Regions from separate parts of the Streptomyces sp. Je 1-4 4N24 genome, predicted to be linked through region 2. Evidence: riboswitches for the same ligand, from Rfam matches in the RefSeq annotation. Region 2 holds a riboswitch; each other region holds the start of a gene.

The links. A riboswitch is a leader RNA that binds a small molecule or an ion and turns the genes downstream of it on or off. The one in region 2 is predicted to bind cyclic di-AMP.
Positions count from the first base shown of each region.
Region 1: it holds a riboswitch for cyclic di-AMP, as region 2 does, so the genes downstream of both, SLV14N_RS10125 (M23 family metallopeptidase) here and SLV14N_RS24420 (transglycosylase family protein) in region 2, are expected to answer to the same signal.
Region 3: it holds a riboswitch for cyclic di-AMP, as region 2 does, so the genes downstream of both, SLV14N_RS21825 (M23 family metallopeptidase) here and SLV14N_RS24420 (transglycosylase family protein) in region 2, are expected to answer to the same signal.

Region 1 covers NZ_CP110836.1:2,392,436-2,397,825, forward strand. The annotation lists gene SLV14N_RS10110 (bifunctional GNAT family N-acetyltransferase/acetate--CoA ligase family protein) at 1-532, opposite strand, end outside; gene SLV14N_RS10115 (HPr family phosphocarrier protein) at 741-1,022, shown strand; gene SLV14N_RS10120 (GntR family transcriptional regulator) at 1,373-2,062, opposite strand; gene SLV14N_RS10125 (M23 family metallopeptidase) at 2,326-3,126, opposite strand; cyclic di-AMP (ydaO/yuaA leader) riboswitch at 3,139-3,294, opposite strand; gene SLV14N_RS10130 (pitrilysin family protein) at 3,503-4,885, opposite strand; gene SLV14N_RS10135 (pitrilysin family protein) at 4,924-5,390, opposite strand, start outside.
Region 2 covers NZ_CP110836.1:5,553,995-5,559,384, reverse strand. The annotation lists gene SLV14N_RS24435 (DUF501 domain-containing protein) at 1-302, opposite strand, end outside; gene SLV14N_RS24430 (septum formation initiator family protein) at 406-858, opposite strand; gene eno (phosphopyruvate hydratase) at 1,016-2,338, opposite strand; gene SLV14N_RS24420 (transglycosylase family protein) at 2,629-3,288, opposite strand; cyclic di-AMP (ydaO/yuaA leader) riboswitch at 3,296-3,507, opposite strand; gene SLV14N_RS24415 (transglycosylase family protein) at 3,718-4,776, opposite strand; gene SLV14N_RS24410 (cytochrome P450) at 5,098-5,390, opposite strand, start outside.
Region 3 covers NZ_CP110836.1:4,999,589-5,004,978, reverse strand. The annotation lists gene SLV14N_RS21830 (aldo/keto reductase) at 18-959, opposite strand; gene SLV14N_RS21825 (M23 family metallopeptidase) at 1,215-2,327, opposite strand; cyclic di-AMP (ydaO/yuaA leader) riboswitch at 2,339-2,493, opposite strand; gene SLV14N_RS21820 (DUF2332 domain-containing protein) at 2,779-3,912, shown strand; gene SLV14N_RS21815 (PP2C family protein-serine/threonine phosphatase) at 4,159-5,241, opposite strand.

The DNA of each region.
Region 1 (5,390 bases), 3.2 Mb from region 2:
CCACACCGTCCTCGAAGGTGCGCTTGTGGGTGTAGCCGGCGTCCGTGAACACCTTGATCATCTTGGAGTTCGCGGGGAGCACCTCGGCGGCGAACCGGCGGATGCCGCGTTCGCGGGCGACGGCCGCGATGTGCTCCAGGAGGGCGGAGGCGACTCCGCGGCCCTGGTGGGCGTCCTGGACGAGGAAGGCGACCTCCGCCTGATCGTCCTCGGGGTTCTTGGCGGGCAGCCCCTGCTCGTTGATCCGGTCGTAGCGGACGGTGCCGATGAACTCGCCGCCGATCGTGGCGGCGAGCCCGACCCGGTCGACGTAGTCGTGGTGGGTGAAACGGTGCACATCACGGTCGGACAGACGCGGGTAGGGCGCGAAGAAGCGGTAGTACTTCGACTCGTCCGAGACCTGCTCGTAGAAGGAGACCAGCCGCTCGGCGTCATCGGTGGTGATGGGGCGGATCCGTGCTGTGCCGCCGTCACGCAGCACCACGTCGGCTTCCCAGTGGGTCGGGTACGCGTGCTCCGGCGGCGTCTGCATGCGGACAGCGTACGACCGGCCACCGACAACCGGGCCTGCGCGCGTACGCTCGGGGTGCGGGGCAGGCCGGTGCGCCGTAGGACGTGCGGCCTGCCGGGTCTTCCCCGGGCCCCACTGCCGCAGAGGCCAGGACGAAGGGCCGGCGGACCACACACCGCAGCGTGAGAGACTGGTCTAGACAACTGTCACGACTTTGAAGGGCAACACCATGGCAGAGCGCCGCGTCAATGTCGGTTGGGCCGAGGGCCTGCACGCCCGCCCCGCGTCGATCTTCGTCCGTGCGGCCACCGCCTCCGGCGTCCCGATGACGATCGCCAAGGCTGATGGCAACCCCGTCAACGCGGCCTCCATGCTCGCGGTCCTCGGCCTGGGCGCCCAGGGCGGCGAGGAGATCGTGCTGGCCTCCGACGCCGAGGGCGCCGAGGCGGCGCTCGACCGTCTGGCCAAGCTCGTGGCCGAGGGCCTCGAGGAGCTCCCCGAGACCGTCTGAGTCCGCCAGGACTTCTGCCGTCTGCGGCGGCCCCGCCGTGGTGACCGAATCGGTTGCCGCGGCGGGGCCGTTTTGCTGGGCCGGTATCCGCGGTGCCAGTGGGGGTGACGGTCCGCCGCGCCCGGTGGGTCTGCGCGGCAATGCCGCATACGGCGCCGCGCATTCCGCGGGGAGGGGGCGCGGAATTGCCGGGGTGACCGCCGTCCGGGTTCCGCCAGGAAATGCACACACCATTAAGCACATGCAGTGCGGCAAAAATAGGCACACCAAATGCAGGATCGGGCGCCGAATAAAGCACCGCTATGCGCGGGCGCAGCAAATTCCGCGCTTCTTTGTATACGGGGCGATTGTTAAGGGCGGACGCGTGCCGTGTTGACGGGCGGTTTCGGATCCCTCACCTCGGCCTTGGCGGGGAGCCGCAGCCGGTAGACCGGAAGCGAGCGCTCGACATGAGCCGCCATCAGGGCGCGCGCCCGTTCGGCGTCCCCACGGGCCACCGCGTCCAGCACCGCGCCGTGTTCGTCCCAGGACTCGCCGGCCCGGGGCGGCAGTTCCACCGCGTACATCCACTCGATCTTGCGCCGCAACTGGGTCAGCAGCGCCGTCAGGCTGGGGCTGCCGGCCGCCTGGGCCAGCGTTTCGTGGAACCAGCCGTCCAGTTGGCGCAGATCCGCGGGGTTGCCGTGCCGGGCCCGCTCGCGGCCGAGCCGTACCAGGCCGCGGAGCACCTTCAGGTGGGCCGGACTGCGGCGGGCGGCCGCGCGGGCGGCGCCCAGCGGCTCCAACAGGGCGCGGACGTCGAGGAGATCGGCGGCCTCCTGCTCGGTGGGCTCGGCGACGCAGGCGCCCGCGTGGTGGCGGGTGGTGACGAAGCCCTCGGACTGCAGGGTGCGCAGTGCTTCGCGGACCGGCACTCTGGAGACGCCGTAACGGGCCGCCAGGATCTCCTCGATCAGCCGGCTCCCCGGCGCCAGCGCACCGGAGACAATGTCGTCGCGAATCGCCGTGCACACCGCATGCGCGGAAATATGGCCTCGCATCTTCCGTGCCTCCGCCGTAATCCCCTGAAAACGCCGCCGGTCGGCGACTTTTCCGTGACTCTATTCGACCGGCACGGCTTTTCCGACGGCCTCGGGATATTCATGGATATTTTTTGGCCGGAAGTCGCGGGGCACCGGCGTATCCGGTGCGTACCCACCGCACTCCGGATACACCGAAGCCCCGGCCGTGGGACCGGGGCTCCGGAGGGACGCTCGGCGTGGGGCGCAGGACCCGTACGGGGCGCCGCCGGCGAGGCCGGGAATCAGACGTTGACGCCGTGCCCGCGCAGGTACGAGATGGGGTCGATGTCCGAGCCGTAGTCGGCGCCGGTGCGGGCCTCGAAGTGCAGGTGCGGGCCGGTGACGTTGCCGGTGGCGCCGGAGAGGCCGATCTGCTGACCCGGGGTGACCTGCTGGCCGACCGAGACACCGAGCGACGACAGGTGGCCGTACTGGGTGTACGTGCCGTCGTTCATCTTGATCACGATGTTGTTGCCGTACGAGCCGCCCCAGCCGGCCTCGACGACGGTGCCCGAGCCGACCGCGTGGACGCTGGTGCCGGAGGCGGCGTGGAAGTCGATGCCGGTGTGGCTGCCGGAGGACCACAGGCCACTGGAGGCCTTGTAGGCGGTGGACACGTAGGAGTCGCCAATGGGGGCGACAAAGGCGTTGAGGCGCTTGCGCTCCGCGTCGCGGGCGGCGCGCACCTTGGCCTCATGGGCGGCCTTGGCCTTCTTCTTCGCCGCCTCGGCACGCCGCTTGGCCTCATCGGCCTGCTTCTTGGCGACGGCCTCGGCCTTCGCCCTCGCCGCGGCGGCCTCGGCGTCGGCCTGCTGCGCGTCGGCCTGGGCCTCGACACGGTTGGCGAGCTCGTCGCCCAGCACGACGGCCTGCTGCAGTCCGGTGTCGTGGGGGCGCGCCTCGTCCGTCGCGGCCAGCGCCGGCGAGGCCACGGAGGCGACCACACCGCCGGCCGCGAGGGTGGCTATGCCGGCGACGTTGCGGGTCGTCCGAACGGGACGGCTCGCGCGACGGTGCTTCCCGGTGGCACGGATGAACGCCATGTGCTGGCTTGTCCTTTCCCTCCTTCTCGCCTACCGGGTTAGCTGACGGGTTCGGAGCAGGAAGGTCTCCTACGGACTCCTCGGAGAGGAGGCCGATTCACCCCAAGGGACGTTTGGGTCCCCGGCTCCCCTGGCTCGCGCCGTACGGGGACTCGGCGATGGCTGTCCGGTGCCACTGTTGTGGCGGACTTGTGACGAACAGCCGGACCGACGCTAAACGGGGCAACTTTCAATCGGCAAACAGAACCGCTTTTTTGTGCGGGATGCCACAAGAACCGGGGCACCAGCCGCAATAAACCGGACATACGGCGGCTCCCGTGGCTGACAAGCACCACGGGAGCCGCACGGTCTGCAGATGACCTTCCGTCATACGGGGCTAGCCGCTGACGACGGTCACCTCACCGATGCCCAGCGCCTTGACCGGCTCGGCGATCTGCGCCGCATCGCCCACCAGGACCGTCACCAGCCGGTCCACGGGGAAGGCGTTGACCGCCGCGGCGGTGGCCTCGACGGTGCCGGTCTCCGCGAGGCGGGCGTACAACTGCGCCTGGAAGTCGTCCGGGAGCTGCTGCTCCACCTGGTCGGCGAGGGTGCCCGCGACGGCCGCCGCGGTCTCGTACTTCAGCGGAGCGACCCCGACGAGGTTCTGCACGGCGACATCCCGCTCCTCGTCCGTCAGCCCCTCTGCCGCGAGGGTGCGCAGCACCTTCCACAGGTCCTCGAGGGCCGGGACGGTGGAGCCGGTGTCCACCGAGCCGCTGATGGCGAGCAGCGCGGCGCCCGTGGATCCCTCGGGGGAGGTGGGGGCGGTGGAGCGGAGCACCTGGCCGAAGGCGCGCACCCCGTAGGTGTAGCCCTTCTCCTCCCGCAGCACACGGTCCAGACGGGAGGTGAGGGTGCCGCCCAGGCAATAGGCGCCGAGGACCTGCGCGGGCCACACGCGGTCGTGCCGGTCGGCACCGATCCGGCCGATGAGCAGCTGCGTCTGGACGGCACCGGGGCGGTCCACGATCACCACCCGGCCGGTGTCGTCGGCGACGATCGCCGAGGCCTTCAGCGGCTCGGCCGTGGAGCCGCTCCAGGCACCGAGAGTGTCGGCGAGCGCCGCGCCGAGGTCGACGCCGGTGAAGTCACCGACGATGACGGCGGTGGCAGTGGCGGGCCGTACATGGGCGTCGTAGAAGGCGCGGACGGCGGCGGCGTCGATGCGGGCGACGGTCTCCTCGGTGCCCTGCCGGGGCCGCGACATGCGGGCGGTGGCCGGGAACAGCTCCTTGGACAGTGCCATCGCGGCGCGGCGGGCCGGGTTGGCGAGCTCGTGCGGAATCTCGTCGAGGCGGTTGCGTACCAGCCGCTCGACCTCGCTCTCCGGGAAGGCGGGCGCCCGCAGCGCGTCGGCGAGCAGGCCGAGCGCACGGGTCAGCCGGGACGCCGGCACCTCGAGGGAGACCCGTACGCCGGGGTGGTCGGCGTGCGCGTCCAGGGTGGCGCCGCAGCGCTCCAGCTCGGCGGCGAACTCCTCCGCGTCATGCGTGTCGGTGCCCTCGGACAGCGCACGCGCCATGATCGTGGCGACGCCGTCCAGGCCCTCGGGTTCGGCGTCCAGCGGCGCGACGAGGTTGATCTCGACGGCGACGACCTGCTGGCCGGGGCGGTGGCTGGTCAGGAGGGTGAGCCCGTTGGGCAGTTGGCTGCGCTCGGGGGCAGGGAAGGCCCACGGCTTGGGCGCGCCCCCCTGGGGCTGCGGGTGGAAGTCCATGGGGCTCACGGGGGAATCGGCGTGGGTGGTGGCGTCGCTCACTGGTCCGCCTCCCCTTCCTCGGTGTCGGCGTCGGACGGCTCGGTGGGCTCGTAGACGAGCGCCGCGCGGTTGTCGGGGCGCAGCCGGGCCTTGGCGACCGCCTGCACCTCCTCGGGGGTGATGTCCAGGACGCGCTGGACGGCGGACAGCGCGAGCTGCGGGTCGCCGAACAGGACGGCGAAGCGGCACAGTTCGTCGGCGCGGCCGCTGACCGTGGCCAGCCGGTCCAGCCATTCGCGCTCCAGCTGGGCCTGCGCCCGCTCCATCTCCTCCGGGGTCGGGCCCTCGGCGGCGAAGCGGGCCAGCTCCTCGTCGACCGCGCGCTCGATGTCGGGGACCTCGACCCCGCCGGACGTCTTCACGTCCAGCCAGCCCAGCGAAGGGGCACCGGCCAGCCGCAGCAGGCCGAAGCCGGCGGCGACGGCGCTGCGGTCGCGGCGCACCAGCCGGTTGTAGAGGCGGG
Region 2 (5,390 bases):
CGGTAGGCGGCGGCCAGCTCCGGGTCGGCCGCCAGCCGCTCGGACATCTCCTTCATCACGCCATTGGCCTCCAGCGTGCCGATCGCGGAGGCCGCGCGCGGGCAGGTGAGGTAGTAGAGCGTGGGGAAGGGCGTGCCGTCCTCCAGGCGCGGCGCCGTCTCGACGACATCCGGCTGGCCGCAGGGGCAGCGGTGCGCGATGGCGCGCAGTCCGCGGGGCGGGCGGCCGAGCTGCTCCTTGAAGGCGGCGATGTCCGCGGCGGTGGGCTCGGTGGGCTCGGTCTGGGGCGGGGGGGTGTCCATGTGCGCTTTCGGTGAGGTGAGTGGTGTGGAGGGGCGGTGCGGCGCGGCGGGCCGCACGCTGTCGACAGTACGGGCTGCCGTCCGCCGGCGGTACGGGCCGGCGCTACCGCTTGTCGGCCGCGTCGACGGCGTCCCACAGATTCTCGTACCAGGGGCGCTGCGCCGCTTGCGCCCCCTTGGGCGCGGAGCCGGTGCCGGAGCCGTCCGGGACGATGTATCCGGCCTCGCCCGGCATGACGTAGTGCAGATGCCGGCGGGCCTTCTGGCGTACGAACGCCGGGTCCTGCCAGCGGGCCTTCTGCTCACGCAGCCGGTCCAGGGCGGCGCCGGCCTCCTGGGCCTTGCGGCGCTGGTCGGCGATGTCCGAGCGCTGGGAGACGTACTGCCTTATGGGATACGCGAGGGCGACGACCAGGGAGCACATCACCAGGGCCAGCAGTGCGGCACGGCCGGTGAGGCGGTTGCGGCGGGGCGGGCGGGCGCGGTAGACGCGGGCGGCGGCCTGCTCGCCGAGCGCCTTGAGTCGGGTCGCGGTCGAGAACCGGTCCGCGGGCACGTCGTCTCCCCTTCACTGACGGACGCCTGACTGCTTCAAGCAGGTACGTCCCCGGCAACGGTACGGGACCGTCGCCGGGGACGTACGGGGTGCCGGGCGATTGCCTCGCCCGTTCAGCCCCTGCTGCCTTGTCCGGCCCGGCAGCGGGCCGCCTTCGTCAGCTGCTGTGGCGGAAGCGCGGGAAAGCGGAGCGGCCGGCGTAGACCGCGGCGTCGTCGAGGATCTCCTCGATGCGCAGCAGCTGGTTGTACTTGGCGACGCGCTCGGAGCGGGCCGGGGCGCCGGTCTTGATCTGGCCGCAGTTGGTGGCGACGGCGAGGTCGGCGATGGTGACGTCCTCGGTCTCACCGGAGCGGTGCGACATCATGCACTTGAAGCCGTTGCGCTGGGCCAGCTCGACGGCGTCCAGGGTCTCGGTCAGCGAGCCGATCTGGTTGACCTTCACCAGCAGCGCGTTGGCGGAGCCCTCCTCGATGCCGCGGGCGAGGCGCTCGGGGTTGGTGACGAACAGGTCGTCGCCGACGAGCTGGACCTTGGCGCCGAGCTTGTCGGTGATGACCTTCCAGCCGGCCCAGTCGTCCTCGAACAGCGGGTCCTCGATGGAGACCAGCGGATAGGCCGCCACCAGCTCCTCGTAGTACTCGGTCATCTCGGCGGCCGAGCGGTCCTTGCCCTCGAACTGGTACGTGCCGTCCTTGTAGAACTCGGAGGCGGCGACGTCCAGCGCGAGCGCGATGTCCTGGCCGGGGGCGTACCCGGCTTCCTTGATGGCCTCGAGGATGAGGTCGAGGGCCTCGCGGTTGGAGCCGAGGTTCGGGGCGAAGCCGCCCTCGTCGCCCAGGCCGGTGGCCAGGCCCTTGGCCTTCAGGACCTTCTTGAGGGTGTGGTAGACCTCGGCGCCCCAGCGCAGCGCCTCGGAGAAGGACTCCGCGCCGATCGGGGCGATCATGAACTCCTGGATGTCCACGTTGGAGTCGGCGTGCGAGCCGCCGTTCAGGATGTTCATCATCGGGACGGGCAGCACGTGCGCGTTCGGGCCGCCGAGGTAGCGGAACAGCGGGAGGTCGCTGGCCTCGGAGGCGGCGTGCGCCACGGCGAGGGAGACGCCGAGGATGGCGTTGGCGCCGAGCGAGCCCTTGTTGTCGGTGGCGTCCAGGTCGAACATGGCCTGGTCGATCAGCCGCTGCTCGGTCGCGTCGTAGCCGACGAGCTCCGGGCCGATCTGCTCGATGACGGCCAGGACGGCCTTCTCCACGCCCTTGCCCAGGTAGCGGTTCGGGTCGCCGTCACGGAGCTCGATGGCCTCGAAGGCGCCGGTGGAGGCGCCGGACGGGACGGCGGCACGGCCGGTGCTGCCGTCGTCGAGGCCGACCTCGACCTCGACCGTGGGATTACCTCGCGAGTCGAGAATTTCGCGGGCTACGACGACGTCGATCGACGGCACGTTGTCTCCTTCGTGGGTGTCTGGCGTTCTGCGCATGAGCCTAACGGCCCCGGGCGCGTCCGCCTGCCCTTGGCCCGCTCCGTGGGACGAAAACAGGCCCAAAGGCCCAGTTCACGGGACGTTTGGGCACATTGTTCACTAAACGGGAAAAGTTGCTGAACAGCGCCGGTCAGCGGCCTGCCGCCCGCCGGGGCGCTCCGGGCCCGTGACCCGGGACATGAGAAACCCCGCCACGGCGCGCCGGGGGAAGGGCGTGCCGTGGCGGGGCGGTCTCACGGAGGAAGGGGGCCCGCCGCTCGGGCCCGGAGCCCCGGTGAGAAAGCGGCTCAGACGGTGAGCTGCTGACCGGGGATGATCAGGTTCGGGTTGCCGCCGATGACCGACTTGTTCGCCTTGTAGACGGACTTCCAGTCGGTGCCGTGGGCCTTGGCGATCTTTGCGAGGGTGTCGCCCGCCTTGACGGTGTAGTTGCCGTCACCCGTGGACTTGCGCTCGGCGGACCGCGAGGCACGGTCCTCGGAGGCGGACGGGGCCTTCTTGGCCTCCGGCTTGGCGGACTCCTGCTTCGGCGCGGACTTGGTCTGCGCGGAGGTGTCGACGTCGGCGGCGGGGCCACCGGCGGTCAGGTTGCCCGCACCGGCGCAGGTCCAGGCACCCGGGCCCTGGATGGCGAGGAGCTTCTCGGCGGCGGCGATCTGCTGGGCCTTGGTGGCCAGGTCGGCGCGCGGCGCGTACTGGGTGCCACCGGCGGCGGCCCAGCTGGAGTTGGAGAACTGCAGGCCACCGTAGTAGCCGTTACCGGTGTTGATCGACCAGTTGCCGCCGGACTCGCACTGGGCGACCTTGTCCCAGGTGGCGACGGAGGCGGCGGAGGCGGAGGTGGCGCCCATCAGCGGCACGGCCACGGCGGCACCGGCCACACCGGCGAGGGTGGCGACGCGGACGGCCTTGGAGGGACGACGGTGCTTGCCCTTGAAGATCAGCATGGTTCGTTCGTTTCCTCACCGACGCCTACGAGGTGAGCTGTCGGGTTCGGACTGATGAGTCGCCCGGCCGTGTGCGCAGAACGCACGTGGCTTCACCCCAAGCCGGTTGACCCGTTTTCACGGGCGGGGCCGGCACAAATCCTGGGTCCCCCGCTCCTGCCTTCGGCGCTTGCGCGTCAAGTGCCTTCGACCACCGGCAGGATTCGGCGTGTGATCGAAGGGCCCGCTTTGGCGAGCGGTCCTGACGTTAAGCAGTAATCCCCTTGGGGTTCAAACCCCACCATCTGAACCAAGTTGACCGTTTTTGATCACGGGTTGGTTACATATCCGCAGGTGAGGCCCGGTATGCCGGGGTTGAGTAACCCGGGCCCCACCACAGTCAACGAGACCCTTGTCTCACTTTCCCAAAAGAGGGCGAAGGGTGCCGAACTACCCTGCGTTCCGGCCGAGATCGAGCTGCTGGCCGGGCTGGATCAGGTCCGCGTCGGAGCCGATGACGCCCTCGTTGCGGTCGTAGAGCTCGGCCCATCCGCCGGGCAGCCGGTGGGCCGTGGCGATGGCTGACAGGCTGTCACCCGGGCGCACCGTGTAGTCGCCGTCGGCCGCCGGGCCCGTGCGGTGCGCGTCATCGCCGCGCGAGGCGTGCCGACCGCCGGAGGACCGGCCGCCGTCACCGTCACCGCCCTCCCCGTCGCCCGCCTCGCCGCGGTGCTTGCCCTTGGGCACCTCGTGCGGGGTGCCGCTGCTGTCCGTACGGCTGCCGCCGTCGGACGGGTCCGCGGAGGGGTCGTCGGACGGGTCGGCGGACTGCGACGGGTCGTCGTCCCGGTTGCCACCCCGGTCGTCGCCCTGGTCGCCGTCCCGGTCTCCGGGCGTCGCCGGGTCGGACGGCTCCGGGCTCGTGGACGAGTCGCCGGGCTCGGCGGTGTCCGAAGCGTCGGGCGAGGGCGTCTCGTCGGACGGCAGCCCGCTCGACTCATCACTGGGCTCGTCGCTGGGCTTATCACTGGGCCCGTCGCTGGGCTTGTCGCTGGACCCGTCGTTCCGTCCGGAGGAGTCCGCGCCGTCGTGGGCGTCGGAGGAACCGGGGGTGTCCCAGGGGTCGAGGGAGCCCTCGGAGTCCGAGGGGTCGGGCGCCGGGGTGCTGGTGCTGCCCGGGTCGACCTCCGGTGCCCGGCCGTCGTCGGTCAGCCCGGCGTTCACCGCACAGCTCGGCCAGGCGTCCGGCCCGCGGTCGTCGAGGATCGACTCGGCGACCGCGATCTGCTGGGAGCGGCTGGCGAGGTCGGGGCGCGACGCATAGGACGAGCCGCCGTAGTTGTCCCACATCTCCTGGGTGAGCTGCAGGCCGCCGTAGTAGCCGTTGCCCGACGCCGCGCTCCACACCCCGCCGCTCTCACACTGGGCGACCTTGTCCCAGGTCGCGGTGTCGGCGGCCTGTGCACCGCTCGCGGCGAACAGCGGCAGGGCGAGGCCTGCGCCGGTCACTCCCGCCGTGACAAAGATGGCCGGTGCCTGACGGGGTCGACGATGTCGGCCGTTCCCGGAACGCATGCGGATGCCTTTCGCGCGGCGGTTGAGTTGTTCGACGAGCTCTTCGAGCTGCTCGACGGGGCTTCCGGCCGGCCGACGCACGCGAGCGGCACCGTTACACCGGTCCCCCACATCACCGCTTCGACCGATCGAGTGAAGCCTGTCGATCGTCGGGTCGAAAGGTAGCCGGGGTCAGAGGTAGTCACAAGTCGGTGTAGTGCGGATCACGTAAAGGTCACGCAGTTGACTCTGTGTCACATCGGGCTTCGTCGCTGGTCAGGGACGCTCCGGAGTGAACTCCACCGGAAGTGAACGCAGTCCGCGCATGATGAGCCCGCCACGCCAGCGCAAATCGTCAGGTTCCGCGGCAAGCCGGATGTCCGGGAGCCGGGTCAGCAGGGTCGCCAGCGCACTCTGCCCTTCGAGGCGGGCGAGCGGCGCACCCAGGCAGTAGTGGATGCCGTGCCCGTATCCCAGATGCTGATTGTCACGCCGGGTCAGATCGAGCACATCCGGCTCGTCGAAGCGCGCCGGGTCGCGGTCGGCGGCGGCCAGCACCACCAGGACCG
Region 3 (5,390 bases), 550 kb from region 2:
CGCCCGTCTGGCGTGTTTCAGGCCGAAGCCTCAGTCAGCAGCGTGAGTTCCGCGTCCGTCAGGGTCAGTTCGGATACCGCCAGCAGCGCCGGGAGCTGGGCCGTCGTACGGGCGCTGGCGATGGGGGCCGCGACGGTGGGCTGGGCGGCGAGCCAGGCGAGGGCGATGGTGGCGGGTTCGGCCTGGTGGGTGCCGGCGATGGTGTCGAGGGCCTGGAGGACGCGGCGGCCGCGGTCGGTGTCCACGTACTTGAGGGCTCCCCCGGAGCGGGCGCTGTCGACCTGGGTGCCCGGGCGGTACTTGCCGGTGAGGAAGCCGGAGGCGAGGGCGTAGTACGGCATCGCGGCCAGGCCGTGACGGGCGGCCACGTCGGCGAGTTCGCCCTCGTAGGTGTCGCGGGAGACCAGGTTGTAGTGGGGCTGGAGGGCGACATAGCGGGCCAGGCCCTCGCGGGTGGAGCAGGCCAGGGACTCCTCCAGGCGCTGCGCCGAGATGTTGGAGGCGGCGATCTCGCGGACCTTGCCGGCCCGGACGAGGTCGTCGAGGGCGCTGAGGAACTCCGGGACCTCGACCGACTCGTCGTCGTAGTGGGTGTAGTAGAGGTCGATGTAGTCGGTGCGCAGACGGGTGAGGGATGCGTCGACCGCGGACTTGATGGTGGCGGGGGCGAGGCCCTTGAGGTCCGGGTGGGCGCCGACCTTGGTGGCGATGACGACTTCGGAGCGATTGCGGCGGGAGGCCAGCCAGTTGCCGATGACGGTCTCGGATTCGCCGCCCTTGTTACCGGGGACCCAGGCCGAGTAGACGTCGGCGGTGTCGATGAAATTGCCGCCGCCCGCCACATAGGCGTCGAGCACGGCGAAGGACTCGGCTTCGTCGGCCGTCCAGCCGAAGACGTTGCCGCCCAGGGACAGCGGGGAGACGGAGAGCGAGCCGAGGGGCTTGTGTGTCGCGGTCATATCCGGTGGCAGCGTCGGGGGAAGAGGAGTTATTCCTTCCTCTTCCCCCTCCCGCAGCAACTCCCGGCGGATGCCCACAGGTTGAGCTCTTTGCGCGCGTGCCGAGGGCACCGGTCATGCGCGCAAGGCCGCCGGTCGAGCGCAGAGGCCGTCATTCATGCACCGAAGCCGTCGGTCAACCGTTGATGCCGCCAATCACACGCTGATGCAGCCAGTCACACGCTGAGGCAGCCAGTCACACGCTGAGGCAGTCGCTCACACATTGATGCCGTGGTCGCGGAGCCACGGCATGGGGTCGACCGGGTCGCCGGCGTCGGGGCGTACCTCCAGGTGGAGGTGGGGGCCGGTGACATTGCCGGTGGCGCCGACGCGGCCGATGACATCGCCAGTGTTGACCTTGCCGGAGGTCTTCACCATCGAGGAGAGGTGGCAGAACCAGACTTCGGTGCCGTCGTCGAGGGTGAGGACGATGCGGTAGCCGTACGAACCGGCCCAGCCGGCCTGGGTGATGGTGCCGGAGTGCAGCGCCTTGACGGGAGTGCCGGTCGGCGCGGCGAAGTCCTGTCCGGTGTGGTCCGCGGCCCAGCGGTCGCCGGCCTGGCCGAAACTGGCGGTGAGCGTGTAGGAGGACACGGGGGCGATGAAGCTCTTCGCCAGTTTGGCGAGGCGTTCGGCCTCCGCCTTCTGACGGGCCGCTTCCTCGGCCTTGCGCTTGGCCTCCATCTCGGCCGCCTTCTTGGCTGCTGCGGCCTTTTCGGCCGACTTCTGGTGGGCGGCGGCTTCCGTTGCGACCTGCTGGACGGCGGCCTGTTCGGCGGTGTCGCGTGCCTCCTGCTCGGCGGCGCCCTGCTGCGCGTCAGCCTGCTGGAGGATGCGGCTGCGCAGCGCCTCACCGGCGCCCGTGCCGCCGCCCGTGTCCGCGCTCGCCTGCGTGGCCCGGGTGAGCGGCCCGGAGGCGGCAGGAGCCGCGTCGTCGGCGACAGCGGATGCGGAGTCCTCGTCGGATATCAGCTCGCCGATGCCGGGAAGCGACTTGGCGTCCGGCAGGTTTTCGGAGAGGTCGTCGGCCATCCCGCCGATGTCGGGCATCGAGATCGGCACCGGCGGACGGTCCTCGGCCGAGGCCATTCCGCCCGCGCCGACCGCCGCGATGACACCGACACCCAGGACGGTGCCGCTGCGGGCGAGTCCGCCGCCGCGCTGCTTGGCCACCCGGTGTTTGCCGCGGACGGAACGGGTGGATTCCTCGGTGGGATTCCACTCCTCCCACGGTCCGTCGCCGTCATCGGCACCGGGGCCGGGGAAGGCACCTCGGTCATCGAGCTCGTAGGCGGACGGAGACTCGGGGGCAGGCCTGTTGGACGCCACGGAGGCGCACTCCTTTCCTTCCTTCTCGCCTACCGGGTTAGCTGACGGGTTCGGAGCAGGAAGGTCTCCTACGGGCGCCCGCTGGCGGAGGGCGTCCGATTCACCCCAAGGAAGTGGTTCCCCGGTTCCCTTGGTGCAGTTCGAAGTGCTTGGGGGTGCGTGAAAAGCGCGTGCGGGATTCGGCGTCGGCGCGCGGTGCCGCCTCTTGCGACGGCTGGGACGACCGCGCTGCGTTATCGGACAGTAATAGAGATGGCGACCGAATTCCAAGCGTTCCCACGAATCCTTATCGGCTCAGCACAAGCTGTGGCATGGACTTTTTCGGCCACCACGGCCACAAAACGGGCGAGTTGACCGCCCGGCGCTAAACGATCTCGCGCGGATTGTGCACCAGTCGTTATGCGGAGGGGTGCCCCTCAATTACGGAGGGTGAGAGCAGTAACGTCGGATCATGGTCGTCAACGTCGGGAACACCGGGAACGCCGGACGTGCTGCCGGTATCGCGTGGGGAGTGGCGGAGCGGTACCGGGAGTTCTCCTGGCGGGAGGCGCGGGGCCGGTCGGACGCGCACGAGGAGCTGAGCGCGCGGATCAGCCAGGACGCGGAGCTCTGCGACCTGCTGTCGGGATCGCTGCCCGCCGGCAACAAACAGCAGCCGAATCTCCTGCTCGCCGCCGTCCGTTATCTCGACGGCCCGCACGCCGAAACGGGCCCGCGCGGTGAGGCCGCGTACGGGCGCTGGCGCGAGTGGACGATCCGGCACTGGGACGAGGTACGCACGGTGATCATGCAGCGCGCCACCCAGACCAACGAACCGGCCCGCTGCGCCACCCTGCTGCCGCTGCTCGCCCGTCTGCCGCAGCCGCTGGCGCTGCTGGAGGCCGGTACGTCCGCGGGACTGTGTCTGCACCCCGACCGCTATCGCTACCGGTACGAGGCCGACGGCGAGGACGGGGACGGCCGCCGGGCGGGCGCCCTCCGCACCGAGCTGGGGGCGCCGGAGAGCCCGCTGGAGCTCACCTGCCGTACGGGAGGGGCCGCCGACGAGCTGCCCGACCGGATGCCGGAGATCGTGTGGCGGGCCGGCATCGACCTCGACCCGCTCGACCCGGTTGCCGAACCGGATGATCTGCGCTGGCTGCAGGCGCTCGTATGGCCGGGCGACGGGGAGCGTACGGCGCGGCTGTCCGCGGCCGTCGAAGCGGTGCGGCCGGCGCCGCGGCCGCGGATGGTGCGCGGCGATCTGCTCGACGAGCTGCCCGCGCTCGCCGCCGAGGCGCCGCCCGAGGCGACGCTGGTCATCTTCCACAGCTCGGTGCTGACCTACCTCCCGCCCGCCCGCCGCGAGGAGTTCGCCCGGCTCGTACGGTCTCTGCTCGACGGACGGCCCGGCGGCGGCCACTGGATCTCCAACGAGCACCACTCCGTGTTGCCCTGGATCACCGGCCCGGCACACCACTCGCCCCGCCCGGACGACCCGCTGCTGCTGACCCTCGCGCTCGACGGGCACCCGGTCGCACTCACCGGCCCGCACGGCCAGAGCCTGCACGGCCTCCCCGGGGCGACGGACATCCCGGGGAGCTGAGCGCGGCCCCGATATCCGTACGCGCGACCTGACCTCCCATACACACGGCCCGATACCCCGTACGCGCAACACGGCCTCCCATACACACGGCCCGACCCGTACACCCAGCCCGGCCCCGGACGCGCCCCGATTCCCGTACGCGCGCCCCGATTCCCCTACGCGCGCCCCGGCTCCCGTACGCAGCGCCCACGCCCCTCCGCGGCCCCGCCCCGTAGGTCGCCCCCAGGCCCCTACGAACGCCGACGCCTACGCCCCCATCGGCCGCTGCACCGCCAGCAGCGCCATATCGTCGGCCGGCGCGCCGCCCGTATGGCGTGCGACGTCCTCGACGACGGTGTCCAGGAGGACGTCCGGGCCGGGGAAGCGGCAGCCGCGCAGTTTGCTCGACGGGTTGTAGAAGCGGCCGAGCAGGTCCCGGGCCTCGGTCACCCCGTCGGTGAAGAAGAGCAGCAGGGCCCCGGCCGGGAAGAACGTCTCGTCCGGCCGGTCCGGCCGGCTCGCCATCTCGCCCAGCCCGAGGGGCAGCGCCGGCGCCGCGGGAGCCAGCTCGCGCAGACCGCCGTCCGGGGTGAGCAGCAGCGGGGGCGGGTGGCCCCGGTTGAGCACCCGCAGCACGGACTGCCCGTCGGCGGGGATCTCGGCCAGCACGGCAGTGGTGAACCCCTCGGTCCGCTCCACCCCGTTGCGCCGCCCGCCCTCCCGTTGCAGCGCCCGCTCCAGCCGCCCCGCCACCGCACCCAAGGTGCTCTCCTGTTCCGCCGCCTCGCGAAAGGCGCCGATGACGATCACCGCGGTCTCCACCGCCTCCAGCCCCTTGCCCCGTACGTCGCCGACGATCAGCCGTAGGCCGTGCGGGGTGTCCTGCACCGCATAGAGGTCGCCGCCGATCCGGGCATCCGCCCGCGCGCCCACATAGCGGGCGGCGAGGGCGAGCCCGGCGAGCCGTTCGGGCGGCATGGGCAGTACGGCGCGCTGGGCGGCCTCCGAGACGTCCCGTACGGAGGCCAGACGGGCATCGACCGTCCGGACGACCCGGTTGATGCCGAGGGCCAGCAGGGCGACGACAAGGACCGTGGCGATCTCCGTCACCGACTCGCTGTAGTTCTGCCCGGCGCTGCGGTAGGTGACGACCCAGATCTCGCCGAGCAAAGCGGCCAGGGCCGTGAGGGCGGTGCCCCGCAGGGAGAAGAGCGGCGCGGCGACCAGCGGGGCGGCGGAGAAGAAGGGGGCGGCCGTGTAACTGGCCGGCGTCCCCATGTCGAAGACGACCCCGCCGACGATGAGGATGGCGGGAAGTCGGCGCACCAGCAGACGGCCGGACCACGACATCCGGGAGCGGCCCTCCTCGCGGGCCCCGCGCTCCCCGTCGTCCTCGCCCTCGGGGGGCGCCTCACCTCGGAGCATCCGCACCGGCCTCTTCCCACTCCCGCCCGTCCGTACGGGCACCGCCGTGCCGGTCGCCTGGACGTCCCCAGGCT